3 regions of the Streptomyces liliiviolaceus genome follow, and region 3 is predicted to be linked to each of the others. Evidence: riboswitches for the same ligand, from Rfam matches in the RefSeq annotation. Region 3 holds a riboswitch; each other region holds the start of a gene.

Region 1 (5,074 bases), 2.8 Mb from region 3:
GCCGACCAGAGCATCGGCAACGGCGTGTACCCCGGGGTCGACCAGTACGCCGGAGCCCCGTACGCCAGTGGCCGGCAGAGCGACACGAGCATGTACGTCGACGCCAGCACGCCCATCGCCACGGGAGTCGCCCTCGACATGCAGGCCGCGGCCAACCCCGGATACGGCGCCCCCGCACCCGCCCCTGCTCCCGCTCCTGCTCCCGCCTATGCGACGCCCGCCCATGGCACGCCCGTCTATGCCGCGCCCGACCCCGGGTACGGCGGACAGGGCGCCAGGGCCGTCGACTTCGCACGCGCCCAGATCGGCAAGCCGTGCGTATGGGGTTCGATGGGACCGGGCTCGTACGACTGCTCCAGCCTCACGCAGGCCGCCTGGAAGGTCGCCGGAGTCGCGCTCCCGCGTTCCGTCCCGGACCAGGCGACCGCCGGCACGATGGTCCCCGTGTCGGACATCAGGCCCGGCGACCTGGTCCTCTTCAGCGGCCAGGTCGGACACGTCGGCATCGCCACCGGCAACGGCATGATGATCCACGCGCCGAGCCCGGGTGTCGCCATCCGCGAGGAGTCGATCTACTGGGCCGGCGAGGCGGCGATCCACAGCGTGATCCGCCCCGCCTGAACCAGGGCTCAGCGTGACCGCGGCGTCTCCGCCGGCTCCATGAGCGCCTTGGTGAAGCAGACACTGAACGGATTGCGGTCGTACGGGGCGTACGGCCGCACCTCCTGCCAGCCCTCCCGCGCGTAGAGCGACCGGGCCTCCGGCTGGAGCGCGCCCGTCTGCAGCCACAGCCGGTCGACGCCGAGGGCCAGCGCGGTCGACTCCACCGCCGCGAGGGCCGCGCGCGCCAGACCCCGGCCGCGGTGGCCGGCGTGCACGAACACCCGCTTCACCTCGTGCCGGTCGGGCAGCCTGCGCAGCGAGGCGGTGGCCACCGGCACGCCCTCGGCGTAGGCGACCCAGGTGACGACGATCTCCTCGGCCGCGGGCTGCGGCGCACGGACGCGCCGGTGTTCGACCGGCGCGTAGCGCGGGGCCAGTTCGGCGGACATCTGCTCCCGCAGCCGGGCCGGTGCCGGGGCGTCCCACTCCTCGGTCACCCACCGGACCGCCGCCACCCGCCGGTCGGCGTGCGTCTCCACCTAGCGGCCCGTTCGCCCGCCGTCGAGGAAGGCCGGGTGCCGGCCGAGCCGCCGGACGTACCGGTCCAGGTGGAGGTACGCGGACAGGGCGTCGTCGGCCGGGTCGAGGTGTGTGAGCGCCACCCAGAGATCCACGTCCGCAGCCGTGATCGCATCCCCCAACACGTACGGTCCGACGGCCAGTTGGTGGTCGAGCAGGGTCAGGGTCGCCGCCCGGGCGTGTGCCGGGGAGGCCGGTGTGACGTCCCGGGCGAGGAGCTCACGCAGGGCGTCGATCTCCGCGGCGAGGGCCGGGGGCCGCAGCGCGGGCAGGCCGGGCCCCTCGTCGTCCCGGAGACCGGCGAGGTCGGTGAGGTCGCGCAGGATGTCGGGCGTGTGGTTGCTGACGACACGTCCGCTCCACCGGTCGCACAGCGCGGGCGCGGTGAGCGGGCCGTCGTAGTGGTGCCAGGTCGCCTCGTAGGCCCGGCGCAGCGAGGCGAAGGCGTCGGGCGTCTCGGCGGGGCGGGTCAGCACGGTGGTGGCCGTCGAGCTCTCAAGTCCCAGCAGGGCGAGGGTGATCGAGACGCGCAGCGAACGCTGACAGCCTTCGGACAGATACAGCTGATAGCGGTGCGGCGCCGGGTAGAAGCCGCCGGCGAGGCCGACGCCTATGCGGCCGCGGAAGCGGTGCGGACGTGCGGTCGCGCTCGGTGGGACCGTGCCGCAGGCGGGTGCGCCGGTGACGGCCGTACGGGCGGCCGTGGCGAAGGTACCTGTGCTCGAACCGCGGGAAACTGTCTCGGGCATGGCTCTCCAGAGGGAATCGCGGAAGCCCTGGCCGCCTTGTGGGCACCAGTGGCGAAACGGAGTGACTGCGCTGTGTCGTGCACGTCCGGCAGGTCCCACGGGTCCGGCAGGTCCGGATCGGGCGGACCTGAGGGGCCGGGTGGACCGGCGGCGGACTAGTAAGCGCTGGAGACGCGCAACAGATCGATGTGCAGTCGCCTCGTCAAGCCGTTCCTGGGCAATTCCCACCCGTCCCGGTCGGGGCTCGCGCGAGGCGAGACCACGCTTGTCCCGCCGCACCGGCGGAACCCGGTCGTCACCCGGGGCACCCCGTCGCGGTGGAAGGGTTGCCTGTCAGCGGGCCGGGGCCGATGACCGCACGGACGGGGGACCCCGTCCGACGGGCGCTGACAATCGTGACCGTCCCCGCAAGTGTCTGTGCGCTGAGTGAGTGTCGTCAAGATGCCGAGACGACGTCTCAGTACGTGGGCAGTGGCCTGTGCGGGTTCGGTGGGGGCTGAGCGCGCAGTTCCCCGCGCCCCTAGAGGGGCGAGGGCGAAGCCCCGCCTTCAGGGGCGCGGGGAACTGCGCGGCCAGCCCCCACCGAACCCGCACACGACAACGCACCGACCGCCCAAGGAACCGCCGAGATAAATCCCGTACTGCCGGAAGAAAAGGAACACCCGTACTGTTGTGAGCGTCGACCGGAAGCCGAGCCGCAGAACGGAGGTGACGCACGTGGGACCACGCCCCGTGCCCCGCCTCCGCGTCCCCACGCTCACCCCGCGCCGCCGCGTACGCCTGTACTCGCGGCAGCACATCGACCTCCTGCGCGTCGCCGGCGCGCTCTGTCGTCCCTGACCCGTACCTCCGCGGCCCCGCCCTCCGCGCAGTGAGGGCCGGCTTCCTCCACGGTCGATCAGGAAGGCACCCCCGTCGTGTCGTCAGTACCTTCTTCTGCCCTGCCCTCTTCCTCCTCCGCCCTGCACCTCGCCGTCGCGCTCGACGGAGCCGGCTGGCATCCCGCCGCGTGGCGCGAACCGGTGGCCCGCCCCCGGGACCTGCTCACCGCCGGCTACTGGACGGACCTCGTCACCGAGGCCGAGCGCGGTCTGCTCGACTTCGTGACCATCGAGGACGCCCTCGGCCTCCAGTCCACGCACTTCACCGAGCCCGACGGACGCACCGACCAGGTCCGCGGCCGGCTCGACGCCGTCCTCATCGCCGCCCGGGTCGCCCCGCTGACCAGCCACATAGGTCTGCTGCCGACCGTGGTGGCCACCCACACAGAGCCCTTCCACATATCGAAGGCCATCGCCACGCTGGACTATGTGAGCACCGGCCGTGGCGGCGTACGGATCCAGGTGTCGGCCCGCCGCAACGAGGCCGCGCACTTCGGCCGCCGTACGGTCCCGTCGTTCCGTATCGAGGACCTGGAGAGCCCCGCCGTACAGGAGTTGACGGTCGACCTCTTCGACGAGGCGGCCGACTACGTCGAAGCGGTGCGGCGGCTGTGGGACAGCTGGGAGGACGGCGCGGAGATCCGGGACGTCGCCACCGGCCGCTTCGTCGACCGGGAGAAGCTGCACTACATCGACTTCGAGGGCGCGCACTTCAGCGTCAAGGGGCCCTCGATCACGCCCAGGCCCCCGCAGGGCCAGCCGCCCGTCGGGGCGCTCGCCCACGAGAGCGTGACCGGCGCGCCGTTCCGGCTGCTGGGCCGCAGCGCCGACCTCGGGTTCGTCACCCCGCACGACGCCGGGCAGGCCAGGGCGATCGTCGCCTCGGTACGCGCCGAACAGGACGCGGCCGGGCGGGCGGGCGAGCCCCTGCACCTCTTCGGTGACCTGGTCGTGTTCCTGGACGACGACCCCGCCGAGGCCGCGGCCCGCAAGGAGCGGCTCGACACCCTCGCGGGGTACCCGTACACCAGCGACGCCCGGATCTTCACCGGCACCCCGTCCCAACTGGCCGACCTGCTGCAGGAATTGGGCGAGGCCGGGCTGACCGGCTTCCGGCTGCGCCCCGCCGTCGCGGGACACGACCTCCCCGCGATCACCCGGGGCCTGGTCCCCGAACTCCAGCGCCGGGGCGTCTTCCGGCACGCGTACGAGGCCGACACCCTGCGCGGACTGCTCGGGCTCGCCCGCCCGGCCAACCGCTACGCCGCAGCCGCAGCCGTAGCGGCCGACGCAGCCGCCGACGCCGTCACCACCGCCTGAGCCGGAAGGACCCACGAACATGAGCGAGCCCCGCAAGCCCCTCAAGCAGATCCACCTCGCGGCCCACTTCCCCGGCGTCAACAACACCACCGTGTGGAGCGACCCCCAGGCGGGCAGCCACATCGAGTTCAGCTCCTTCGCCCACTTCGCGCGTACCGCCGAACGCGCCAAGTTCGACTTCCTGTTCCTCGCCGAGGGCCTGCGCCTGCGCGAACAGGGCGGCAAGATCTACGATCTGGACGTCGTCGGACGGCCCGACACCTTCACGATCCTGTCCGCGCTGGCCGCCGTCACCGAACGCCTCGGCCTCACCGGCACCATCAACTCCACCTTCAACGAGCCCTACGAGGTGGCACGGCAGTTCGCGAGCCTCGACCACCTCTCCGACGGCCGCGCCGCCTGGAACGTCGTCACGTCCTGGGACGCCTTCACCGGCGAGAACTTCCGCCGCGGCGGCTTCCTCCCGCAGGACGAGCGCTACTCCCGCGCCAAGGAGTTCCTGGCCACCGCGAACGAACTCTTCGACTCCTGGCACGGCGACGAGATCGTCGCCGACCCGGCGACCGGCACCTTCCTGAGCGACGCCAAGGCCGGAGCCTTCGTCCACCAGGGACAGCACTTCGACATCGAGGGCCAGTTCAACGTGCCCGTCTCCCCGCAGGGCCGCCCGGTGATCTTCCAGGCGGGCGACTCCGAGGAGGGCCGCGAGTTCGCCGCCGCCGGAGCCGACGCGATCTTCAGCCGGTACGCCACCCTCAAGGAGGGCCAGGCCTTCTACGCGGACGTCAAGGGCCGCCTGGCCCGCCACGGCCGCACCCACGACCAGCTGCTCATCCTGCCCGCCGCGACCTTCGTCCTCGGCGACACGGACGCCGACGCCGCCGAACTGGCCCGCGAGGTGCGCCGGCAGCAGGTCAGCGGGGCGACCGCGCTCAAGCACCT
Region 2 (5,074 bases), 2.6 Mb from region 3:
CGGCTACGTTGCGCAGACCCTCGCGGACCAGCGCCTGGGCGAGCACGGTCGCCGTGGTCGTTCCGTCGCCGGCGACGTCGTCCGTCTTCTTGGCGACTTCCTTGACCAGCTCTGCGCCGATCTTCTCGTACGGGTCCTCAAGCTCGATCTCCTTGGCGATGGAAACACCATCGTTGGTGATCGTGGGGGCGCCCCACTTCTTCTCTAGGACGACGTTACGACCCTTGGGGCCAAGGGTGACCTTGACGGCGTCGGCGAGCTGGTTCATCCCGCGCTCGAGACCGCGCCGTGCCTCCTCGTCGAACGCGATGATCTTGGCCATGTGAAGTGGTCCTCCCGGACTGGGGTGGAATCTCCAGGACCGCGCCCGCGCCCGCGACGGACGGCCTGCAGACCTCGTGGTTCCTTGCCCCACCTGGCCTGCGGGCCTCACTGACCCGGTCCTCGTTGTCACTCTCACCTTCAGAGTGCTAACGCCAATGATTAGCACTCGACCCATGCGAGTGCAAGCGCCTCTCAATGATCCGCAGGTGGGAGGGGGTGCGAGGCAGGGGCGCCCGATGACCTTGAGGCGCCCCCGGCCTTTCGCGCCCGGCGTCCGGACATGCCGAAGGGCCCGCACCCGGGAGGTACGAGCCCTTCGGAAGAAGAACGTCGCTGCAGTAAGTCGGCGCGTGCTTCAGCCGGTCGCCAGACGGACCATGTCCGCCTGCGGCCCCTTCTGGCCTTGCGAGATCTCAAAATCGACCCGCTGACCCTCTTCCAGGGTGCGGTAGCCGTCCATCTGAATCGCGCTGTAGTGGACGAATACATCCGCACCACCGTCGACCGCGATGAAGCCGTACCCCTTCTCCGCGTTGAACCATTTGACGGTGCCCTGAGCCATGCCTAACTCCCCTATTACTGGCCCTTGCACAGACCCGCACTTCGCGGATCCGGGTCAGACCTCACCCCCCAACGGTTGGGGGTGTGCGCCGGAACGCGTCGACCGCGGCTGAATGTATCCGTCCAACTGCCGTCTGCAACAGGTCAATCCGACGAGAATTCCGGGCACGGCTGATCGGAAATATGTGAAGGATTTACGAAGGATCAGGGCAAGTCGGGCCCGGTAAATGCCATAAACGGCTCAAAATGACCAGTTACTTTGGCTACTTCTTGTCGGGCTCCGGGCGCGAACTCATAAGCGCCGATCTTGCGAAGCGAAGCAGCTTCCCCAACTGTACCGCGCTCAACCATACAGAATTGCCCCCTCCGCTTCAGGCGCGGAGGGGGCAATTCGATGAACTCTGCGTGTTCGACATTACCAAGGGTAACGAACGGCGCCGCCGAACGGGGCACCGTGCGGGGCGCTCAGCCTCCGGCGACCGCCGGGATGATCGAGACCCCGACGCCGTCCGGCGTAGCCGTCTCAAGCCCCTGCTCGAAGCGGACGTCGTCGTCGTTCACGTACACGTTGACGAACCGCCGCAGCTTGCCCTGGTCGTCCAGGACGCGGGCGGCGATACCGGTGTGGTTCTTCTCCAGATCGGCGATGACCTCGGCGAGGGTCGCCCCTTCGGCGGCCACTTCGGCCTGCCCACCGGTGTAGGTACGCAGAATGGTGGGGATACGGACGTTGACGCTCACGGGACCTCCATCAGGTAGGGCTGTGGTACAGCGCCCCTTCTTCGGGGGCGCGGGGAACTGCGACAGCGATCAGGACCCGAGCCCAGCCTCGTGGAAGGAGTCGAGGTTCGGGCGGATGGTCGCGGTCAGCCCCGTGTCGGAGGCGACGGCGTCCAGCGTCTTCAGACCGTCCCCCGTGTTGAGGACGACGGTCGTCAGACTCGGGTCCAGCAGACCGGCCTCGATCAGCTTCTTCGTCACCCCCACCGTCACCCCGCCGGCGGTCTCCGCGAAGATCCCCTCGGTCCGCGCCAGCAGCTTGATCGCGTCGACGACCTGGTCGTCGTTCACGTCCTCCACGGCCCCGCCCGTCCGGCGGGCGATGTCGAGCACGTACGGCCCGTCGGCCGGGTTGCCGATGGCGAGGGACTTCGCGATCGTGTCCGGCTTCTGCGGCCGTACGACGTCGTGCCCGGCCTTGTAGGCGACGGACACCGGCGAACAGCCCTCGGCCTGGGCACCGAAGATCTTGTACGGCTTGTCCTCGACCAGACCGAGCTGGATCAGCTCCTTCAGCCCCTTGTCGATCTTCGTCAGCTGCGAACCGGAGGCGATCGGTACGACCAGCTGGTCCGGCAGCCGCCAGCCGAGCTGCTCACAGATCTCGTACGCCAGGGTCTTGGAGCCCTCCGCGTAGTACGGCCGCAGGTTGACGTTGACGAAGCCCCAGCCCTCGCCGGCCGGGTCGCCGATCAGCTCGGAGCAGAAGCGGTTCACGTCGTCGTAGTTGCCCTCGATGCCGACGAGCTCGCCGCCGTAGACCGCGGCCATGACGACCTTGCCCTGCTCCAGGTCGTGCGGGATGAACACGCAGGAACGGAAGCCGGCCCGCGCGGCGGCGGCGCCCACCGCGCCCGCGAGGTTGCCGGTGGAGGAGCAGGAGAGCGTGGTGAAGCCGAAGGCGCGCGCGGCCTCCAGCGCCTGGGCGACGACACGGTCCTTGAAGGAGTGCGTCGGGTTGCCGGAGTCGTCCTTCACGAAGAGCTTGCCGGCGTCGACGCCCAGCTCACGGGCCAGGTTGTCGGCCTTGACGAGCTTGGTCCAGCCCGGGTTGATGTTCGGCTTGTCCGCCACGTCCGCGGGGACGGGCAGCAGCGGCGCGTACCGCCAGATGTTCGCGGGACCGGCTTCGATCCGCTTGCGGAGTTCCTCGGTGTCGTAACCGGAGAAGTCGTACGCGATCTCCAGCGGGCCGAAACACTCCTCGCAGGCGAAGACCGGACCGAGCGGTACGCGGTGACCGCACTCGCGGCAGGAGAGCGCGGCGGCCGGACCGAGATCGACGGCGTTCGCGGAGTCCGCGGAGGGGGTGGAGTTCGTGGTGCTTGCAACTGTCTGCGCAGCCATGGAGGCGAGGCCCTTTCCTCATCTTCCTCACGACGCACTTCGCCATGAGACGGATTTGGCACCTTCCCGAGCCGGGAGCCTCGCCGCACTGATCGACAATGATCAGGACGAGACCGGCTGGAGGGTTGCCGGGGCTTCAACGGGCCGTATCCCTCTGCCCCTCTGGATGAGCGGTATTTAGTTGTCTACGCAACGACCCCCGACATGCGATGGTCATCAGCGTTGTTCAAGACTGTAACCGACGGCATGGATGGTGGAGAGAGCCGTCCGAACCGCGAGATGACCGTCACACCGGTTTACGTCGCGGCGGGACGCACGCATCCCGATGAACGCAAGGGAGAGCCGCACGTGCTGGAAGACGTCGAGCGCTGGCTGAGCACGCGCTCCTGGTCCGTCGAGGACCGCCCGCTCAAGAAGCTGATCGCCGCGAAGCGGTCCACGGGCTCCACGGTCAGTGTCGTACTGCCCGCGCTCAACGAGGAGGAGACCGTCGGCGAGATCGTCGCCGTGATCCGCCGTGAGCTGATGACCGCGAGAGTGCCGCTCGTCGACGAGATCGTGGTGATCGACTCGGGATCGACGGACCGCACCTCCGAGGTCGCCGCGGCCGCGGGTGCCCGGGTGGTGCACCGGGACGAGATCCTGCCCCGTATCCCGGCCGTCCCCGGCAAGGGCGAGGTGCTGTGGCGCTCGCTGCTCGTCACGCGCGGGGACATCGTGGCCTTCGTCGACGCGGACCTGAAGGAGTTCTCGGCGGACTTCGTCTCCGGGATCGTCGGTCCGCTGCTCACGGATCCGGGGGTCGACCTCGTCAAGGCGATGTACGACCGTCCGCTGGGCTCCGCGTCGGGCCAGGGGGGCCGGGTCACCGAACTCATGGCCCGGCCGCTGCTCAACATGCACTGGCCGCAGCTGGCCGGCTTCGTCCAGCCGCTGGGCGGGGAGTACGCGGCCCGCCGCTCGCTCCTCGAACGGCTTCCGTTCCCCGTCGGGTACGGGGTGGAGCTGGGCATGCTGGTCGACTCGCTGCATCTGGTCGGGCTCGACGCCCTCGCGCAGGTGGACGTGGGCGTCCGCAAGCACCGGCATCAGGACGGGCAGGCGCTCGGGCGGATGTCCGCGGCGATCTATCGGACCGCTCAGCTCCGGCTGGCGCGCGGGCACATGATCCGGCCGTCGTTGACGCAGTTCGTCCGGGGGGAGCGGGGTTTCGAGCCGCGAACGCATTCGGTGGACATGGAGGAACGTCCCCCGATGACCGACATCAGGGAGTACGTGTCGCGCCGCGCGGCTTAGTCGGGAGCCTGCGGGAGCATTGTCGTCCGCGGCCCGGTGGGGGCCGTTCGCGCAGTTCCCCGCGCCCCCATCAGGGGCGCGGGGAACTGCGCAGTCTTTAGGGGCGCGGGGAACTGCGCGGCACGCCCCCACCGGGGGCCAGGTGACCCACGACCTCCCGCCGCGGCCAGGGGGAACGTTTGAGCGGATAGCGCTGCGGCTAGATTTCGAGTCATGGCTCCCACCCACGGCACACACCCCGTCCTCGTCGCGTCCAACCGCGGCCCGGTCTCGTACACCGAGGACGAGTCCGGCGAGCTCACGGCCAAGCGCGGCGGAGGCGGACTCGTGTCGGGCCTCTCCGCCATCGGCCCCGACGCCGGCGCCCTGTGGGTCTGCTCGGCCCTCGGCGACGGCGACCGCGAGGCCGTCCGGCGGGGCGTGGGCGAGGACGGCGTCCGGATGCTCGACATCGACGCCGACACCCACGCCGCCGCGTACAACGGCATCGCGAACTCCGCGCTGTGGTTCGTCCACCACATGCTCTACCAGACCCCCCTGGAACCCGTCTTCGACGCGGAGTTCCGGCGCAAGTGGGCGGCCTACGAGACGTACAACCGGGCCTTCGCCGAGGCACTGGCCGAGGAGGCGGCGGACGGCGCAGCGGTCCTCGTACAGGACTACCACCTGACGCTCGTGCCGCGGATGCTCCGCGAACTCCGTCCCGACCTGCGCATCGGGCATTTCTCGCACACCCCGTGGGCCCCGCCGGACTACTTCCGGCTCC
Region 3 (5,074 bases):
GGCGCCCGGCCTGTCCACCAGTTCCACCTGATCCACCGCGTTGCACCAGCGGCAGCGCACGGAGTCGATGGTCTCACTGACCACGTTGCGTTCCTCGACCTTGGGTTCCCCGGCCAGGTCCAGATGCACGTACTCGACGACCTTCGACGAGCGGGTCACGTCGAATCGCGTGAGGTTGCCGCAGAGCGTGCAGCGCCACCGGGTCTCGGCCGTCGGGAGGGGAACCGTCATCGTGGCAGTCGCTCTCTTTCCGTAAGTCCTCGTGCCGCTCCGGATTCCCCGGAGCGTGTGGCTCGTAACCCTACGGCCTGGCGGGTACTCGACGCCCGTCCACCGGCAGCGGCGAGGCGCTCTGTGCGGTTCGGTCCCGTTACGTCATGCTCTGTTCATGCTCGGCAACTGGGGTGCCCCCGGCAACAGGACGGTCAGAACGGTCAGGGCGATCCGGAGCCACCCCGCTCCGGTGACCTACGGACTGATCGCGCTGTGCTGCGCGCTCTTCCTGATCGGTCCGGCCTCGGGGCTCAGTCCCTCGTACGGCACCGGTGACGAGCTTCTTTCCGCGCAGCGGGCCTATTTCGAACAGTGGGGCGTGGTGCCCGTCGAACTGTTCGAGGGAACACTGCGGGCCCTCGCCACCCCGGCCACCGCGCTGTTCGTGCACGGCAGCTGGCTGCATCTGCTGGGGAACATGCTCTTCCTCTACGTCTTCGGGGCGATGGCCGAGGAGAGGATGGGCCACTTCGAGTTCGCCCTCTTCTACCTGGGGTGCGGCTACCTCGCCCTGCTGGGGTACGCGGTCGCCCACGCCGACTCGTCGCAGACCCTCGTCGGTGCGTCGGGGGCGATCTCCGCGGTCCTCGGCGCGTTTCTGTACCTGTTCCCCAAAGCCCGGGTGACCAGTCTCTTCCCGTTCCTCTTCTTCCTCCCGCTGCGGTTCCCCGCATGGGTGGTGCTCCCGTTCTGGGTGTCCCTGCAGTGGCTGGCCGCGGGGCGCGCCTCGCAGGGCCCGGGGGTCGCCTATCTGGCGCACCTGCTGGGCTTCTCCGCCGGGTTCCTCTACGCGTGGGTGCGGTACGGGCGTCCGGCTAGAGTGAAATCCCCAGCGACGGCCACCGAGGGAGAAAACCAGCCGTGATCACCGCGATCGTGCTCATCAAGACCAGCGTGGACCGGATTCCCGAGATCGCCGAGTCGATCGCGGCGCTGGACAGCGTCAGCGAGGTGTTCTCCGTGACCGGGACGTACGACTTGATCGCCATGGTCCGGGTGAAGGCCCATGACGATCTGGCGGACGTCATCCCCGGCATGATCAGCAAGATTCCGGGCGTCGAGGGGACGGACACGCATGTGGCGTTCCGGACGTACTCGCAGCACGACCTGGAGGCGGCGTTCGCCATCGGCGGCGACAACTAGGCCCGGTCAGGGGCGCGGGGAACGGCGCAATCCTTCAGGGGCGCGGCCCGTCAGGCAGCCGGCACGCAGCGCCCGTTCTCCGTGCGGTAGTTCCAGCTCGCGCCGTTCGCCACGAGCTCCTTGACCGCTCCCACGAAACGCTCCACGTGCTCGTCGGGGGTGCCGACGCCGAAGCTGACACGGATGGCGTTCAGGGACTTCTCGCCGGGGGCGGCCTCGGGAGCACCGCACTCCCCCTGGGACTGCGGGTCGCTGCCGAGGAGTGTACGGACCAGCGGGTGGGCGCAGAAGAGACCGTCGCGGACGCCGATGCCGTACTCGGCGGAGAGCGCGGCGGCGAAGTGCGAGCTGTTCCAGCCCTCGACGACGAACGAGATGACGCCGACGCGCGGGGCGTCGTCGCCGAAGAGCGAAAGCACCCGGACCTCGGGCACCTCGGCGAGGCCCTGGCGAACCCGTGCGACGAGCTGCTGCTCACGGGCGACGAGCGAGTCGAAGCCGGCCTCGGTGAGGGCCTTGCAGGCGGAGGCGATGGAGTAGGCGCCGATGACGTTGGGCGACCCGGCCTCGTGCCGTGCGGCGCTCTCGTGCCACTCCACGTCCACACCGCCGTCCGTCCGCCGTGACACCTTCCGCGAGGCGCCTCCGCCGGCCAGGTACGGGTCGGCCTCGCGCAGCCAGTCGAAGCGTCCCGCGAGCACGCCCGAGCCGAACGGCGCGTACAGCTTGTGGCCGGAGAAGGCGACCCAGTCCACGTCCAACTCCTGTACGGAGACGGGGTGGTGGGGTGCGAGCTGGGCCGCGTCGAGCACGATACGGGCGCCGTGGGCGTGGGCGGCGGCGGCCAGTTCCCGTACGGGCCACAGTTCGCCGGTGACGTTCGAGGCACCGGTCACGCACACGAGCGCCGGACCGTACGGGTCGCGGCCGGACAGTGCCTTCTCCAGCGTCGCGACGGCCTCGCCCGGGGTGCGCGGGGCGTTGAGGTAGGTGACGCGGGCGTCCTGCCACGGCAGCAGCGAGGCGTGGTGCTCGGTCTCGAAGACGAAGACCTGGCAGTCGGCGGGCAGGGCGGCGGCGAGGAGGTTGAGCGAGTCGGTGGTGGACCGGGTGAAGACGACCTCGTCGTCGTCACGGCAGTCGAGGAACTCCGCGACGGTCCGGCGGGCGTTCTCGAAGAGATCCGTGGAGAGCTGGGAGAGATAGCCGGCCCCGCGGTGCACGCTGCCGTAGTACGGGGCGTACGCGGCCACGTCGTCCCAGACCCGCTGGAGGGCGGGGGCGCTGGCGGCGTAGTCGAGGGCGGCGTAGGTGACCTCGCCGCCGGTCACGAGCGGAACGGTGACGTCCCGGCCCAGCACGGGCAGGGACCCCGGGGCGTCGGTGTCACAGTGGGCGGTCCGGCCGGCGGCAGCGGTGGAGACAGACATGGCGAGCTCCTGTGAGAGGCAGGCGAAATCACTGTGCGGGCGGGCATGGCAGCCCGGCACAGGAAAGGTGAAAGGGGTACGCGGAAGTGGGGCTCGGCGCCCTATCGCATTCGCTTGCTCATGAAAGGCTCCCTCGAACGACCAGGACCCCTGGTGCATCTGCCCTGACGAGCGGCGAGGGGTCCGCGCTTGCCGTAGACCTCACTGCCTACGACCTGGTCTTCACCCGGGGCACCCCGCCACGGACGGAGGGTTGCCGGACAGTCGGCCGGGGCCTGTTGACTGTCACTCATGACCTGCCAGCATCATGCCACACGATGATCGGACAGCAACCCCCCTGTCCGCATACCGGGACAGCCGGATACGGGGTGACCGTCACTGCCCGGGGGCTCCGCCCCCAACCCCCCGTTGCGCAGTTCCCCGCGCCCCTAAAAACATCCCCCGGCGCCCCAAGCTACCGACGGGGCGGGGAGACGAGAGGGACACGGGGGCTTAGGGCCAGAGCCCAGAGCCCGGGGACCGGGGACCGGGGACCGGGGACCGGGGACCGGGGACCGGGGACCGGGGACCGGGGAAAAGCTGGGCGCAGCCCGCTTTTCAGGGGCGCGGGGAACTGCGCGGCCCACCCCCACCGACCCGCAGCCAACCCCGCAAACGCCAGCGCCAGCGCCTACGCGTTGGTCGCAGCCACCCACCCCTCCAGCGTCCGCAACGCCGCGCCGGAGTCGATCGCCTCCGCGGCGCGAGCCATCCCGCCGCGGATCTGCTCGGCGAGCGATCCCGGCCCCGGCGCGAGCGCCACCAGCGCCGCCGCAGAGTTCAGCAGCACAGCGTCCCGTACAGGCCCGCGCTCCCCCTGAAGCAGCCGCCGGGCGACATCCGCGTTGTACGACGCGTCAGCCCCCCGCAGCGCCTCCACGGGCACCAGCTCGATCCCCACGTCCCGCGGATCGAACGCCTCCTCGCGCACCTTGCCGTCCCGCACGACCCACACCCGGGACGTCGCCGTGGTGGTCAGCTCGTCGAGCCCGTCGTCACCGCGGAAGACGAGCGACGAGTTGCCGCGCTCCGCGAGGACCCCGGCCACGATGGGCGCCATGGGCGCGTGCGCGACTCCGACCGCCTGGGCCCGCACCCGGGCCGGATTGGTCAGCGGGCCGAGGAAGTTGAAGGTCGTCCGGATCCCCAGCTGCCCGCGCGCAGCCGCCACGTGCCGCAGCGCCGGATGAAACTTCACCGCGAAGCAGAAGGTGATCCCGGCCTCCTCGGCCACCTCGGCCACCCGCCGCGGAGTCAGCTCCAGGTTGACGCCGAGCTTTTCGAGCACGTCCGAGGCACCGGACGCGGAGGACGCGGCGCGGTTGCCGTGCTTGACGACCTTGGCACCCGTACCCGCGATGACGACGGCGGACATCGTCGAGATGTTGACGGTCTTCGCCCCGTCCCCGCCGGTGCCGACGATGTCGACGGTGTCGCCCGGCACGTCGATCACATTGGCGTGCGCGTACATCGTGCGCACCATGCCGGAGATCTCCTCGACGGTCTCGCCCTTGGCCCGCAGCGCCACCGCGAAGCCGGCGATCTGCGCGTCGGTCGCCTCGCCCCGCATGATCAGGTCCATCGCCCAGGCCGTGTCGTCGGCGCTCAGGTCGCGCCCGTCCAGCAGACCGTTCAGCAGGGCGGGCCAGGAACGGCCCGCCGCGAAGTCGCCTCCAGCGGGGGTCACAGCACTCATCTGCCGCTCCTGGGTCCGTGTTCGTGGGTGTGGGTCCACCCTATCCAGCCCCCGGGACGGCAAAGAGCCCCGTCCATGCAATGGACGGGGCTCCTGCCGTGGCGAACAGGTGGTGATCAGTGGTGGCCGTGGCCGCTCGTGATCTCCTTGTACTCCTCGGCGGTCGGCTTGGGGATCTGGCCGTCCTCACCGAAGTAGGCGGTGCTGAGCTTGGCGCGGAGCTTCTGCGGGCCCTTCACCTTGCGCTCGACACCGTTCTCGTCGACCGTCGGGCCGATCTCGGCCGGCTGGTACTGCTCGTGCGCCGTGAGGGTGTGCATGGCCTCCTGGCTGAGCGGCTCGTGCACCTCGACGAACTCACCGTGCGGCAGGCGCTTGATGATGCCCGACTCGCGGCCGTGCAGCACCTTGTCCTTGTCCCGGCGCTGCAGGCCGAGGCAGATCCGCTTGGTGGCGATGAACGCGAGTACCGGTCCGAGGAAGAACCCGATGC

Evidence for each region. A riboswitch is a leader RNA that binds a small molecule or an ion and turns the genes downstream of it on or off. The one in region 3 is predicted to bind S-adenosylmethionine.
Region 1: it holds a riboswitch for S-adenosylmethionine, as region 3 does, so the genes downstream of both, J8N05_RS27825 (glutathione S-transferase family protein) here and J8N05_RS15665 (aminotransferase class V-fold PLP-dependent enzyme) in region 3, are expected to answer to the same signal.
Region 2: it holds a riboswitch for S-adenosylmethionine, as region 3 does, so the genes downstream of both, thrC (threonine synthase) here and J8N05_RS15665 (aminotransferase class V-fold PLP-dependent enzyme) in region 3, are expected to answer to the same signal.

The regions. Positions count from the first base shown of each region.
Region 1 is NZ_JAGPYQ010000001.1:6,380,655-6,385,728, reverse strand. Features, by position in the region: gene J8N05_RS47580 (C40 family peptidase) at 1-621, shown strand, start outside; gene J8N05_RS27830 (GNAT family N-acetyltransferase) at 630-1,142, opposite strand; gene J8N05_RS27825 (glutathione S-transferase family protein) at 1,143-1,931, opposite strand; SAM riboswitch class IV at 2,188-2,332, opposite strand; gene J8N05_RS47995 (putative leader peptide) at 2,649-2,771, shown strand; gene J8N05_RS27820 (LLM class flavin-dependent oxidoreductase) at 2,849-4,132, shown strand; gene J8N05_RS27815 (NtaA/DmoA family FMN-dependent monooxygenase) at 4,152-5,074, shown strand, end outside.
Region 2 is NZ_JAGPYQ010000001.1:987,298-992,371, forward strand. Features, by position in the region: gene groL (chaperonin GroEL) at 1-322, opposite strand, end outside; gene J8N05_RS04215 (cold-shock protein) at 680-886, opposite strand; gene J8N05_RS04220 (MoaD/ThiS family protein) at 1,351-1,626, opposite strand; gene thrC (threonine synthase) at 1,696-3,012, opposite strand; SAM riboswitch class I at 3,028-3,185, opposite strand; gene J8N05_RS04230 (glucosyl-3-phosphoglycerate synthase) at 3,361-4,308, shown strand; gene J8N05_RS04235 (alpha,alpha-trehalose-phosphate synthase (UDP-forming)) at 4,522-5,074, shown strand, end outside.
Region 3 is NZ_JAGPYQ010000001.1:3,588,214-3,593,287, reverse strand. Features, by position in the region: gene J8N05_RS15680 (hypothetical protein) at 1-231, opposite strand, end outside; gene J8N05_RS15675 (rhomboid family intramembrane serine protease) at 389-1,138, shown strand; gene J8N05_RS15670 (Lrp/AsnC family transcriptional regulator) at 1,135-1,416, shown strand; gene J8N05_RS15665 (aminotransferase class V-fold PLP-dependent enzyme) at 1,467-2,846, opposite strand; SAM riboswitch class IV at 3,027-3,143, opposite strand; gene trpD (anthranilate phosphoribosyltransferase) at 3,517-4,581, opposite strand; gene qcrB (cytochrome bc1 complex cytochrome b subunit) at 4,698-5,074, opposite strand, start outside.